Regions from separate parts of the Flavobacterium chungangensis genome, predicted to be linked through region 1. Evidence: riboswitches for the same ligand, from Rfam matches in the RefSeq annotation. Region 1 holds a riboswitch; each other region holds the start of a gene.
The links. Region 1 has a riboswitch for S-adenosylmethionine ahead of ACFO3N_RS00025 (alpha/beta fold hydrolase). Riboswitches for the same ligand answer to the same signal wherever they lie in the genome.
Positions count from the first base shown of each region.

Region 2: another riboswitch for S-adenosylmethionine. It lies ahead of ACFO3N_RS05250 (homocysteine S-methyltransferase family protein); the one in region 1 lies ahead of ACFO3N_RS00025 (alpha/beta fold hydrolase).
Region 3: another riboswitch for S-adenosylmethionine. It lies ahead of ACFO3N_RS07700 (redoxin domain-containing protein); the one in region 1 lies ahead of ACFO3N_RS00025 (alpha/beta fold hydrolase).

Region 1 is NZ_JBHSFY010000001.1:2,657-7,521, forward strand. It holds gene thrA (bifunctional aspartate kinase/homoserine dehydrogenase I) at 143-2,557, opposite strand; gene ACFO3N_RS00025 (alpha/beta fold hydrolase) at 2,559-3,542, opposite strand; SAM riboswitch class I at 3,620-3,727, opposite strand; gene ACFO3N_RS00030 (hypothetical protein) at 3,918-4,118, opposite strand; gene ACFO3N_RS00035 (homoserine dehydrogenase family protein) at 4,766-4,865, opposite strand, start outside.
Region 2 is NZ_JBHSFY010000003.1:8,427-13,291, forward strand. It holds gene ACFO3N_RS05240 (precorrin-2 dehydrogenase/sirohydrochlorin ferrochelatase family protein) at 19-600, shown strand; gene ACFO3N_RS05245 (NAD(P)/FAD-dependent oxidoreductase) at 698-1,750, shown strand; SAM riboswitch class I at 2,260-2,376, shown strand; gene ACFO3N_RS05250 (homocysteine S-methyltransferase family protein) at 2,709-3,713, shown strand; gene ACFO3N_RS05255 (hypothetical protein) at 3,731-4,243, shown strand; gene metH (methionine synthase) at 4,486-4,865, shown strand, end outside.
Region 3 is NZ_JBHSFY010000004.1:74,509-79,373, reverse strand. It holds gene ACFO3N_RS07710 (PAS domain-containing sensor histidine kinase) at 1-1,476, shown strand, start outside; gene ACFO3N_RS07705 (response regulator) at 1,479-1,934, shown strand; SAM riboswitch class I at 2,151-2,251, shown strand; gene ACFO3N_RS07700 (redoxin domain-containing protein) at 2,489-3,481, shown strand; gene ACFO3N_RS07695 (aminotransferase class V-fold PLP-dependent enzyme) at 3,565-4,865, shown strand, end outside.

The DNA.
Region 1 (4,865 bases):
AAGGAAAAATCTTCGTTGCTAAATCGACAAAGATTGATATTACTTTGTCGAGCTACTTGCGGAGATTTCTCCTTCGTCGAAATGACAAACTAGGCTTGCAAATCTTAAATCTAAACTCTAAAATCTGCAATCTAAAATCATCTTATCCTTTATCAGACAATCTCAAAATATCTCCGAAAACCCCTCTTGCTGTTACTGCAGAACCTGCACCAGCTCCCTGAATAACGATTGGACGATCTCCGTATGATTCTGTATAAATTTCGAAGAAAGAATCAGAACCTTTTAATCCGCCTAATGCAGTATCTTTTGGCACTGAAACTAATTTTACTTCTAGATTTCCTTTGTCATTTTGCAAATCTCCAGACAATTCACCAATATATCTCAAGACATGGTTTGGCTGTTGCTCTGCTTTTATTTTAGCGTAAATTGGATCGAATTCTTTCAATTTCGTCAAGAAATCGGCAGCACTTCCTTCACGTAAGTGTTCTGGAATTAAATTCTGAATTGAGATTTCTTCAAACTCATTTTGTAAATCTAATTCTCTAGCTAAAATTAATAATTTTCTACCAACGTCGTTTCCGCATAAATCCTCACGCGGATCTGGTTCTGTATATCCATTATCAATTGCTTCTTGTAAGATTTCGCTAAAAGGCGCATCTTTCGCAGAGAAATTATTGAATAAATAGCTTAATGTTCCAGAGAAAACTCCTTTAATTTTAGTGATATTTTCTCCTGAAAGGTGCAATAATTTAATCGTATCAATTAATGGTAATCCTGCCCCCACATTAGTTTCGTATAGGTAATTCTTTTGGTTTTCTGCCAAAGCTTTTCTCAATTCTTTATAGAAACCGTACGTCAAAGTATTAGCTACTTTATTCGAAGAAATCAAATCGAAACTGCTTTCTACAAGCGGAATATAATTCTCAACGAAAGTCGCACTTGCTGTATTATCAATTGCAATTAAGTTCTCTAAATGATGTTCGTTTGCGTAAGTAATAATATCTTTAATCGTATAAGCTTCACCTTTTGTTTGAATATCGTTTTTCCAGTTATCTGTAACACCATATTTGTTTAAAAGCAACTTTTTAGAATTTGCGATAGCAAACACATTCAGCTTAATATCTTTACGTTTTTCAATCGCTGCAGCCGATTCTAAAATTTGATTGATTAAAGTTCCGCCAACTAATCCGTGACCGAAAATTGCAATGTTGATCTTTTTCGAAACTCCAAAAATCTCTCCGTGAATTACGTTTAAAGCTTTATTTAGTTCTTCTTTTTTAACAACCAAACTCACATTTTTACCTGTTACAGTGTTGTTGAACAAAATCGGAACAATTTTATTTTTGATTAAAGCCGTGTACGGTTTATGGAAAGTGCTCAAATCCTGACCAATAATCGAAATTACCGATACATTATCTGTTACCGTAATCTGATTTACATCTTTAGAATAAAAGTCATTTTCGAATTCTTTCTCTAATTCGACCATTGCAAGAGTAGCTTTTTCTGTCGCCACGACCAATCCGATTCCTCTTTCTGAAGAACCTTGCGAAATGATGCTTACACTGATATTGTGATCGCCCATTACTTTAAAAATTCGAGCATCAACTCCTGCTTTTCCAAGCAATCCACGACCTTCAAGATTTACAAGAGAGACATTTTCTAAAACAGAAAGCGTTTTAATTCCTTCCTTAGAAGAATCAGATGTAATTAAAGTTCCGCGATTTTCGTGATTGAAAGTATTTAAAATTCGTAATGGGATATTCTTTTCTAACAAAGGAATAATTGTCTTAGCATGAAGAATCGTTGCTCCAAAATTTGCCAATTCGTTCGCTTCATTAAACGATAAATACTCAATTTTCTTAGCATCGGCAACCAAATCTGGGTTTGCCGTGTAGATTCCGTCTACGTGCGTGAAGTTTTGTAATTCTTCTGCATTTAAATAATTTGCGATTAACGAAGCGGTATAGTTACTGCCATTTCTACCTAAAGTAGTTGTGTCGTTGTTGTTGTTTGAGCCAATGAAGCCTGTAACTATATTAACCGTTTCGCCGTTATGTTCTTTAAAATAATTGACTACGTTTTTCTTTGAAAGCTGCTCTAAAGGCTGTGCATCACCAAATTTAGAATCTGTTTTCAGCAAATCTCTTGTATCTACAAAATTGGCAGGAATTCCTTTTTCCAATAAAATTGCTGTCAATAATTTAGCCGAAAGTAATTCTCCTTTTGATAAAATCTGATCTTTGATTTTTTTGCTGTAATCTCCAATTAAGCTTACACCTTCAAAAAGTTTTTCTAAGACTCCAAATTCTTCCGATAAATCTACATTGGGATAATCTGATATTTGATATTTTTTAAAATTCTCTAATAATTCTTTGTAACTGCCGTTTTTAGCAGCAATGCTCAAAATAAACTCTAATTCGTCTGTAGCATTTCCGCGTGCAGAAACCACAACGGCAATTTTTTCACCTTGACTTACTTTATCAGAAATGATTGAAACAACTTTGTTAAGTCCTTCTCCGTTTGCTAACGATTTACCTCCAAATTTTAATACTTTCATTTTATTTCTTTATTGTTTCTGCCTTAAAAATGTCGGCAAGTAAATGATCTAATTGTTTGTACTCGATTAAAAAAGCGTCATGTCCGTGAACCGAATCAATTTCGCTATAGAAAACATTATCTTTAAATTTCTTCAATTCTTCGTAGGTTTCTACGTTTTCTTTTGCTGTAAAAAACAAATCCGAATTGATTCCGATAATATGAATTGAAGCTTTTGTTTTAGACATTAAATTTTCAAAACTTTCACTATTTCTAGTAATATCAATTGTTTTAAGCAACTGATTCATTAATTTATAAGAAGACAATTGGAATCTTTTCTGCAATTTTTTCCCGTGATGCGCCAGCCAACTTTCTATATTAAAAATCAAAAGGTCTTGATTGATTGTACGCTGAAATTTTTCTTTGAAAGATTCTGGCGAACGGTAACAAAGCATGGCATGTATTCTGGCGTCTTCAATTGGTTTCGAAGAATTATTGAGAATTTGCTCTTGTAAAAAGCAATTTGCAATAAGCCAATCAGTAGATTTCCAGTCGCTCGCAATCGGAATAAGGTTTTCTGTAATATTTGGCGCTAATGCTAAAATTTCCCAAGCAATTCCGCCACCAACAGAACCTCCAATAACCGCAAAAAGCTTTTCGATATTTAGAGTTTTTACACCTTCGATAAAGATTTTGGCAATGTCTCTCGCTGTAAAATCTAAATAGTTGTCAATTAAAAAAGAATTGCTTCCGTTTCCTGGAATATCGAAAGCTAGAATGGTATAAACATCAGTATCAATGGTTTTATCTTTACCAATCAAGTCATTCCACCAGCCATTTTCACCAGTAACTTGCGAATTTCCAGTTAAAGCATGATTAACCAAAACAATAGGCGCACTGTGCAAAGGTTGCCCTGCCAGCGTAAAACTTAATGGTATAGCATGATAAGTTGCACCACTTTCTGTGATGAAATCTTGAATTATAATGGGATTTGGTATATTTTCCAATTTCAAATCTGTTGTATTATTGATTTGTATATGGAAATATTAGAAAGAAAAACTAGGTTTAACTAGAAAAAATCTTGTTGTTATCTTTCCACGTTTGGCGTGGTAGAATGTAGCACCTTCTTCGTTTTACCGAAGGGTTGCTAAGGCTTCATCGGGTCTAATCCCTCGTCCTTTCTTTATAACATTTCAATACGTGTTTGAACTTAACGAGTGCAAATTAACTACTAATTTCGCTAACAAACAAATTTTATCTAAAAGTGTTTGTTAAATTTCTGTGACATACTTTAGCAAAAACTATTATACGCAAAAATTTACCGAACAAAAATGCCCAGTAAAATTAAGCAGGTTTTCACCTAGTTTATGATTCTTTTCCGTTTAGATAAAAAGCGTTTCATTTTCTTTTGAATACATCAAAAACAATAAAGAGTTTGGTGCTTTTTTTGCAGCGCTTTTATCTTCCTCTGTGATTCCGAACCTTGGGTGAGCCAATTCGTTTGTTGGCGGTGGATTATTATTTTTTGTCCTTCTGTTTTTCAATTTAGAAATTTTTTCTGCGAAGTAGTTCAATTTGCTCATGATATTAAGTTTTAGTTAAGTTGTGTTTTATAATCTTTATTTCTCGTTTATCTTTTTGTTAATTCGTTTTACCGAATAAAAAAACCCTTTTGGATTTTTAGATACCAAAAGGGTTTAAGTTTTTACACTCATGTATGCTTTTAGTATCAACAGACGTATGCGCAAATAAGCGCGACAGTAAACATCTTGTTCATCTGTAAGGATTTATTCATCTGTGATTTATATTGTATTTTAAAATTTTGCATTTCTGTTAAATTAAAAAGCCTCCTAATATTTCTATCGGAGGCTCTTACTATATTGTTATTGTATTCTTACAATTTTTTTAAGCAATAGACACCCCTGCCTCGGTCTTAACCGAAATGGCACAAAACATTTTGTTGACTTTTAAGTTCATTTGATTTCTAGTAGTTTTTGGGTATAACAAATATGCAAATATTTTTTTTATTACACAAATAAAATTCAAGAATTTAATTACAAAATTCGTTGAAAATGTGTTTTTTAACGACAAAAAACATCTTACAAAAACGAAAACAAAATAACAAAGGTAAAAAACTTACAAAAAAGCTAATTTTTTCTTCATGACTCCATTTGACAAATCAATTTATCAAAGAACTTTTTTCTCTTTTTTCTTTTTTTTAACTAAAAAATTAAAGCCAAACAGCTTCTTTGCTCCTAATTCGCTCCGCAATTTTCAGAATATCGGTTATAATTCCTCTAGAAATTGCTTGTTTACAAGGCGGAGCACTT
Region 2 (4,865 bases), on a different contig from region 1:
GGATGAAAATAAATTAAAATGGAACAAAACGAATTATATCCAATATTTCTAAAGCTTCACAATTTAAATGTACTAATTGTAGGCGGAGGAAATGTAGGTCTGGAAAAGCTTTCTTTCTTGCTCAAGTCAAGTCCGAACGCAAATGTTGAGGTAGTGGCAAAAGAATTTCATTTAGAAATAAAAGTTCTGGCCGAAAAACATCCTTCGATTAAATTGACGGAATCGAAGTTTAAAAAGAAAATGCTCAAAAAGCGTCACATGGTAATTGCCTGTACAGACGATTTGAAAGTAAATAAAAAGGTTTACGATTTGGCGAGAAAACGTTATTTGATTTGCAATATAGCCGATACACCAGATTTATGTGATTATTATTTGGGCGGAATCGTAACAAAAGGAAATGTGAAAATTGCCATTTCAACCAACGGAAAATCACCGACAACAGCCAAAAGGCTTCGGGAGTTTTTTGAAGAAGTAATTCCTGAGGATATCAACCAAATGGTTGAGAATCTGAACGAATACCGAAAAACCTTAAAAGGCAATTTTGAAGAAAAGGTTAAACGAATGAATGAGATAACCGATTCATTAAAAAATAAAGAGTAAAAAAGTTTCGGAAAGAAATTAATGATAAAAATCATTGAAAGTACAAGGATTTATTCGTTTCTTTGCGTTATTAAGAATGATTATAAACAACAACATAATGATTAAAACAGATATACTTATAATTGGAGCAGGCCCAACAGGTTTATTTGCCGTATTCGAGGCAGGATTGTTAAAATTAAAATGCCACATTTTAGATGCTCTTCCACAACCAGGAGGACAGCTATCAGAGTTATATCCAAAAAAGCCAATTTATGATATTCCTGGATTTCCAGAAGTATTAGCAGGAGATTTAGTTGACGGATTAATGGAGCAAATCAAACAATTTGAACCAGGTTTTACTTTAGGAGAACGTGCTGAAACAGTTGAAAAACAGGAAGACGGAACTTTCATTGTAACATCAAACAAAGGAACTAAATTCCACGCGCCAGTTATTGCAATCGCTGGAGGTTTAGGAAGTTTCGAGCCTCGTAAACCACTTATCGAAGATATCGAGTTTTATGAAGATAAAGGAGTAAAGTACTTCATCAAAAATCCTGAGAAATTCAGAGATAAAAGAGTTGTTATTGCAGGAGGAGGAGATTCAGCACTAGACTGGAGTATCTTCTTAGCAAACGTAGCTTCAGAAGTAACTTTGATTCACAGAAGAAACGAATTTAGAGGAGCTTTAGATTCTGTAGAAAAAGTACAGGAATTAAAATCAGCTGGAAAAATCAAATTAATCACTCCGGCAGAAGTTATCGGAATCAATGGTGCTGAGCACGTTGAGTCACTAGATATCGAAGAAAACGGCGCACACCGTAAAATTGACTGCGACTATTTCATTCCGCTTTTCGGATTAACACCAAAATTAGGTCCAATTGGAGACTGGGGATTAGAAATCGAGAAAAATGCAATTAAAGTAAACAATGCATTAGATTACCAAACTAACATTCCGGGAATCTTCGCTATTGGAGACGTAAATACATACCCAGGAAAATTAAAGTTAATCCTTTGTGGTTTCCACGAAGCAACTTTAATGTGCCAAGCTGCATACGGAATCATCAATCCAGGTAAAAAATACGTATTGAAATATACAACAGTTTCAGGAGTAGACGGTTTCGACGGAACTCGTAAAGAAGCTCCAAAAGCGGTTGTGAAGGCAATTGTTTAAGTTGCTAAGATTCTTAGTTTCTAAGACACTAAGATTTTATATATGAAGCTCAAACTTTTTTAAAGTTTGAGCTTTTTTTTATAAAACATATTCAAACATAGCCAGTGGTTTCAACCACTGGAACACAACGTATAGACACAACGCACAATCAATTTACATGACAACAAAACAAAACGGATTATCACAATACGTTTCCCGTGGTTGAAACCACGGGCTATATTAGAAAAACAGGTTTAGCTTTTTTATTAATCACAGAGGGATGACATATTTATAGAAAAGAAATTATTCGTTTGGGCAAGAGCTCCAGCGGAGCGAAATATATTTCGCTCCGCTGGAGCTCTTGTGTTGTGCTTGTCTTTTTTCTATAAATATTATGCTCCTCTGGAGCTAAATCACGTAAAAGATAAAAACTTAGAATCTCAGTATCTTAGCCTCTCAGCATCTTAAAAAAAAACATTTGCAAATAGAAAGCCTATTTCATACCTTTGCACTGTTCTTAAAATTATTGTCAGTTATCACGAAAGGCGGAGGGATAGACCCGATGAAACCTTAGCAACCCTTTATCATAAAGAAGGTGCTAAATTCTACTTTATACAACATTTTCCAGTATTAAAGATAGATAACACAAATACATACTCGTATTTCTCAAAACTTTTCTCGATAACATATAATATTTACTGAAGCAATTCAGTAAGGAGCGAATCATTGGCGCATTTTTGCAGTCAATAGTTCCCGCTTTTCGTTGCAATCATTTTGTCCGCCGCGGCGGACAAAATAATTTCCACTTCAATCGGGGCTAATGAGCCAGCAATAGTGCACTTTTGGAATTAATGTGAAAAAAATATCCGAAGCAAACCTAACAGGTTTTTAAAACCTGTTAGGTTTAAACTTCACAATCATAATAAAAAAAACTTAGCATCTTAGAACCTTAGCGTCTTAGCAGCTAAAACAAAAAAACATGGCAATTACAATTCAAGAAGCAATAAAAAAGAATATCCTAATCCTTGATGGAGCAATGGGAACAATGTTGCAACGCTATAATTTCTCCGAAGAAGATTTCAGAGGAGAGCGTTTCAAAGATTTTCCGCATCCGTTAAAAGGAAACAACGATTTACTATCCCTAACACAACCACAAGCAATCCGCGATGTTCATGCCGCTTATTATGAAGCTGGTGCTGACATTGTAGAAACCAATACTTTCTCTGGAACAACAATCGGTATGGCCGATTATCATATGGAAGATTTGGTTTACGAGTTAAACTACGAATCGGCAAAAATCGCAAGACAAGTAGCCGATGAGTTTACCGCAAAAAATCCAGAAAAACCACGTTTCGTAGCCGGTTCAATTGGACCAACCAACCGTACAGCAAGTATGTCGCCAGATGTAAACGATCCAGGTTACAGAGCCGTAACGTTTGACGATTTACGAATTGCTTACAAACAACAAGCAGAAGCTTTAATGGATGGCGGTTGTGATTTGCTTTTAGTAGAAACAATCTTCGATACATTAAACGCAAAAGCCGCACTTTTTGCAATCGAAGAAGTAAAAGAAGAACGCAATATAGATATTCCAATCATGGTTTCAGGAACAATTACAGATGCTTCAGGAAGAACACTTTCTGGACAGACAGTTGAAGCGTTTTTGATCTCAGTTTCGCATATTCCGTTATTAAGCGTAGGATTCAATTGCGCTCTTGGAGCCGATTTGTTGAAACCATACTTAAAAACATTAGCACATAATACAAGTTTTAATGTTTCGGCACATCCAAATGCAGGATTGCCAAACGCTTTCGGACAATACGATGAAACACCAGAACAAACACAGGCTTTCATTAAAGAATATTTAGAGGATAATTTAATCAATATCATCGGTGGTTGTTGCGGAACAACGCCAGATCATATTCGATTAATGGCTGAGGTTGCTAAGGATTATAAGCCGAGAGTGGCGCCTGTTTTTTCTTAACTAAAAAACTATTGGTGATGAGGCAATTAAGAATAATATCAATTGTATTTATACTTTTTGGCTTGTTTGGTTTCCAAAGTGAAGAATCTTCATCAAAAGTTATACAAGAAATACCCTCTGATTTTTATTTTACAATTAATAATGGCGCAACTGACAGTTATAATTCTCAATATAATAGCTTTTACAGAGATTATCATGATGGAGAAAAAACTATTAAAGTAGAATTGACAAGAGAAGAAAAAGAAAGGATATATGAATTCATTATAAGGGTTAAATTTTTTGAAATGCCGATTTTGTTTGAACCGAATGTTAATGATACAATATGGATTACAAATCCTAGTTTTCAAAAGAGCATTGTAGTTTTCGCAAATGGAAATAAAAAACCTGTAAGTTACTATACGGGACATACGAGTGAAATGAATGAAAAGAAAGCAAAACCTTTTTTAGATTTATATAAAATGATTTGGGAAATTCTTTATAAAAAGGAAGAAATTCAAGAATTGTCAAAATCAGATTATGAATATAAATAATAGAAGTAGGAAAGCGATTTCTTATGAAACCAAGTTTGTGTGAAGGATAGAAGAGAAAAGCCCACAGTCTAGTCTTTTGACGAGACGAGGACTTGTAACGGATAGCCCGGTTCGCCGCGGCGAAGCACGCCCAAAATAATAAACATGAATATCTACAAGGTTTTAAAAACCTTGCAGGAAAGAAATAGAATAAAAAAACTCAGAATCTAAGCATCTTAGAATCTCAGTAACTTAAAAAAGAAATGACAGAAAAAAGAAGAGACCTTGTATTATCAGGATTAGAACCGTTAATTATTACGCCCGAAAGTGTTTTCGTGAATGTTGGTGAGCGTACGAATGTAACAGGTTCAAGAAAATTCTTGAGATTAATCAAGGAAGAGAAATATGACGAGGCACTTGATATTGCAAGACAGCAGGTAGAAGGAGGAGCACAAATCATCGACATTAATATGGATGAGGGAATGCTTGATGGTGTTAATGCAATGACTAAATTTTTGAATTTAATTGCTGCAGAACCAGACATTTCGAGAGTGCCAATTATGATCGACAGTTCGAAATGGGAAATCATTGAAGCAGGTCTAAAAGTAGTACAAGGAAAAAGCGTTGTAAACTCGATTTCGTT
Region 3 (4,865 bases), on a different contig from region 1:
CGTGCTTTAGTCAACGCATCATCCGATTTGGTTTATCGAATGGATGCCGATTGGATGATTATGCAAGATCTGGAAGGAGACGGACGTTTGGCAAATCAAAGAGAACGTGGTGTCAATTGGTTGGATAAATTTATTCATGCTAGCGATTTGCAGATGGCTGTACATCTTATTTCTAAATCGATAGTAGAAAAATCCATTTTTGAAATGGAGCATAGGGTTATAAATAAAGACGATTCTGTTAGATGGGTTTTCTCTAGAGTAGTCCCGATATTAGACGATCAAGAAAAGATTATTGAATGGTTTGGAGCATCGAGCGATATTACTTCGCAGAAAGAACTTCAAAACGTTATTGCAGAAAGTGGAGAACGATTTAGACAGCTTGCAGATTTGGTTCCTCAAATTATTTGGACAGCCAATTCAGAAGGTTTTGTTGATTATTACAATAGCCGCTGGTACGAATACACAGGTTACATAGAAGATGAATTTGGAGATCCAAGCTGGATTTCAAAATTACATGCAGACGATGTTTATTTAGTGTCAAAAATGTGGTACGAAAGTGTTCATGCAGGAGTTCCTTATCAGACGGAATTTCGCTTAAAAAATGCCAGTACGGGAGAATACCGCTGGTTTTTAAGTAAAGCGCTTCCTATTAGAGATAAAGAAGGCATCATTACCAATTGGTTTGGTACCTGTACAGATATTCACGAACAAAAGTCGATTACTGAAAAACTTGAAATTTTGGTAAAAGATCGTACTAAAGAACTGCAAAGATCTAACGACGATTTACAGCAGTTTGCGCATGTTGCTTCGCATGATTTAAAAGAACCTGTTCGAAAGATAAAAACTTTTCTAAGCCGTCTAGAAGATCATATGTCAGGACAGTTTGATGAATCTTCAACAAAATATATTGAACGAATTCATGTTGCGGCAGATCGTATGTTTAATATGATTGATGGTGTATTAGCCTATTCGAAAATGAATGCCGATTCGCAAAAAACAACAATAGTCGATTTAAATGAAGTTATTAAAAATATAGAAACCGATCTTGAAATTGCGCTTCAAAATACAAATGGCACCATTTATTTTGAAAAACTTCCAGTTATAGAAGGCGCTTCTGTATTGTTGTATCAGCTGTTTTATAATCTTATTAATAATTCTATTAAATTTGCTAAAGAAGATACTCCGCCAGAAATACGTATTACAGCAACAGAACAAATTGAAGAAGGCAACAGAATTGCGATAATTACAGTAGAAGATAACGGAATTGGTTTTGATCTTGATCAGACAGGACGAATTTTTGAAACCTTTACACGCTTAAATTCTAAGGATCGTTATGAAGGAACGGGTTTAGGGTTATCGCTTTGTAAAAAAATAGCCGAACGTCACGGCGGAAGTATTACAGCCACAGGAATTGCTAATAAAGGAGCCATTTTTATTATAACATTGCCATTTGAGCAAAAAGTAAAACACATTTAAGTATGCAAGAAAAGATGATTTTATTGGCTGATGACGATCAGGATGATGCAGAAATGTTTTGCGAAGCATTGGCAGAAATAGATGAAAGTATTGTTTGCTATTGTTCAGAAAATGGTAGCGGTGTGATAAATACGCTTAAAAATCAGGAGAAGATTCCAGAAATTGTTTTTCTAGATTTAAATATGCCCGTTATGAACGGCTGGGAATGTCTGAAGCAATTAAAATCGGAAGAACGTTATAAAGATATTCCTGTAGTTATGATTTCTACTTCTTCGTACAGAAATGATATGGATACAGCTGCCAACCTTGGTGCAGTCTGCTATTTTGTAAAACCAAATAATTTTGACGACTTAAAACAGGTCTTAAGATTAATTACTTCAAACCTTGAAAATGGGTTAAAAGAAGCTTTTTCAAATCTTGAAAAGAATAAATATTTACATGTCTTTTGTGCAGAATAAAATGATGTTTTCTTTTTTTGAAAAGTAAAACGTATGAATTTATTTTATAAAAAAAGCATTTGCCAAAAAGTATATTTTATTTTAATGTATTGATTTTTAAAATCTTGAATTGTATTGAAAGGTTATTTTAATAAAAAAATGAAAAAAAAGTATTTTAAACTTGACTAATTCGGTAGAATTAATATATATTTGTATCACAGAAAATTTATATAATGATACTTATCCAGAAAGACTGAGGGAATAGGCCCATTGAAGTCTTAGCAACCTGTTGCCGAATAAGGTGCTAAATCCTTCCGCTGTGTGCGGGTAGATAAGAAAGATTTCTCCGTAAATCTGTTTAAGATCATCCAATTAAAATCTTTATTATGAAAGCAGAATCCATTTTGTACGCCAGTTATGAACTCTTGAATTCCATTTTTGAAGAAAACAGTTTTGCTTTTTTCTGAAGGCTTAAAGACTAGTTTCTCTCCAATTTCTTTTATAAACAATACTAACGCTAATGACTTTTTTCATTGGCCTAAAATTCTTTTGTCTAATCTTAAAACTAAAATAAAATGAAAAAAATACTATTCGGTTTTGCTTTGCTTTTTGGAGCTTTTCAAACTCAAGCGCAGGAAAATAATTTACAATTAAAAGGGACTGTTGTCGATACAGTGGCGCAATATGTTTACCTGCAAAAGTTTCACAATAAAATGTTTACTACAATTGATTCGGCAAAAGTAAAAGATGGAAATTTTAGTTTTAAAACAAAAGTAAAAACACCAGAATTATATGGATTGAGCGTCAATACAGAAAGTTCGCCCTTGTATGTTTTTCTTGAAAAAGACCCAATTACAGTAAAACTGAGTCCGAAGAAATATTATACCGCTTCTGTGGTTGAAGGTTCAGCTTCTCAAGATTTGTTCGAAATCTATAAAAAGAGCAAAGATGTAGAAATCAGTAAATTCCTAACCGAACATCCAAAATCTATTGTTTCGGCTTATGTGTTGTACAGAAACTGGTCATATAGATTAACGCCAGAGCAGATTACACAAAATATTGCTTTGTTGGATAAAAGTCTTCAAAATACCACTTACGTGAAAGAATTAAAAGAACTGGCTATTGTTTTAGACGGATTAGCAGTAGGTAAAAAAGCCCCTGATTTTACAGCCAATGATCCTGACGGAAAGCCAGTTCGACTTTATGATAATTTAAAAGGAGGTTATACTCTAGTTGATTTTTGGGCTTCATGGTGCGGACCATGCCGAAGAGAGAACCCAAATATTGTAGCAGCTTACAAAGAATTTCATGATAAAGGATTCAATATCGTAGGCATCTCTTTAGATAAAAAGAAAGAAAACTGGGTTAAAGGAATTCAAGATGATAATTTAACTTGGACGCATGTTTCTGATTTGCTTTTCTGGAACAGTGCTGTTGCTAAATTATACGGTGTAAGAGCTATTCCAGGAAATTATTTAGTGGATTCTAAAGGAATAATCGTTGCGAAAAACCTGCACGGAGAAGAATTACAAGCTACACTAAAAACACTTTTAGAAAATAAAATTTAATAAAGAACACGCAATCTTGTCATTCCTCGAAATGACAAAAATTGAGAAAGAATACATATTAGTTAATTTAAAATGATAAGGAAATGAATGCGATTGAGCCAACAACAAAACCAACAGAGCCTGAATGTTACTTTTCTAAATTTAGAGAAAATACAGTAGGAATTGATCATACTTTCGAATCGGTTTACGGAGAACAAAATTTAGTGTACGCAGACTGGGTTGCCAGCGGAAGATTATACCATCCGATCGAAGATATAATGCTCAATAAAATTGGTCCAATGATTGCCAATACGCATTCACTTTCAAGTCAGACAGGAAAAACCTCTACTTATGCCTATCAGCATGCAAGGGATATTATTAAAAAATCGGTTAATGCCAATGATTCGGATGTTTTGGTAACGACTGGAAGCGGTATGACAGCAGCTTTATCAAAACTGCAACGCATTATGGCACTTCGAACAATATCGGAAGAAGATAGACCAGTGGTTTTTATTACGCACATGGAACATCATTCTAATCAAGTTTCGTGGTATGAAACCAATGCTGAGGTAGTTATTCTTCCGCCTGATGAGAACAATTTAGTCGACCCAAATGTTCTTGCTGAAACGATTAAAAAATATGCAAACAGAAGCTTAAAAATAGGTTCGTTTACGGCTTGTTCGAATGTTACAGGAATTATTACGCCTTATCACGAATTAGCCAAAATCATGCACCAAAACGGCGGACTTTGTTTTGTAGATTTTGCAGCTTCGGCGCCGTATGTCAAAATCGATATGCACCCAAAAGATCCAGAAGAACAATTGGACGCTATTTTCTTTTCTCCTCATAAATTTTTAGGCGGACCTGGAACTTGCGGTATTTTGGTTTTCAATGAAAAATTATATCAATCTGATTTTCCAGATAATCCAGGCGGAGGAAATGTAAAATGGACTAATCCTTTGGGCAAATATTGTTACAGCGATGTAATAGAAGTTAGAGAAGATGGAGGAACGCCGGGATTTTTACAGGTTATTAGAACGGCATTGGCTTTAGAATTAAAAGAGCAAATGGGCGTGGAGAAAATCAAAGAAAGAGAAAAAGAACTGCTTGATCTCTGTTTTTCAAGACTTCAAAAAATAGAAGGTTTATCTATTTTAGGAGATCTAACTACAGAACGAATTGGCTGTGTTTCTTTTGTTATTGAAGACATTCATTATAATTTGATCGTAAGGCTTTTAAATGACCGTTTCGGAATTCAGGTTCGTGGCGGCTGGTCGTGTGCGAGTACTTATGCGCATTATCTGTTCAATATCAACGAAAAGAAATCGGCAGAAATTACCAATGAATTATTACAGCGAAATCAGACCAATAAACCAGGTTGGGTGCGTTTGTCACTGCATCCGAT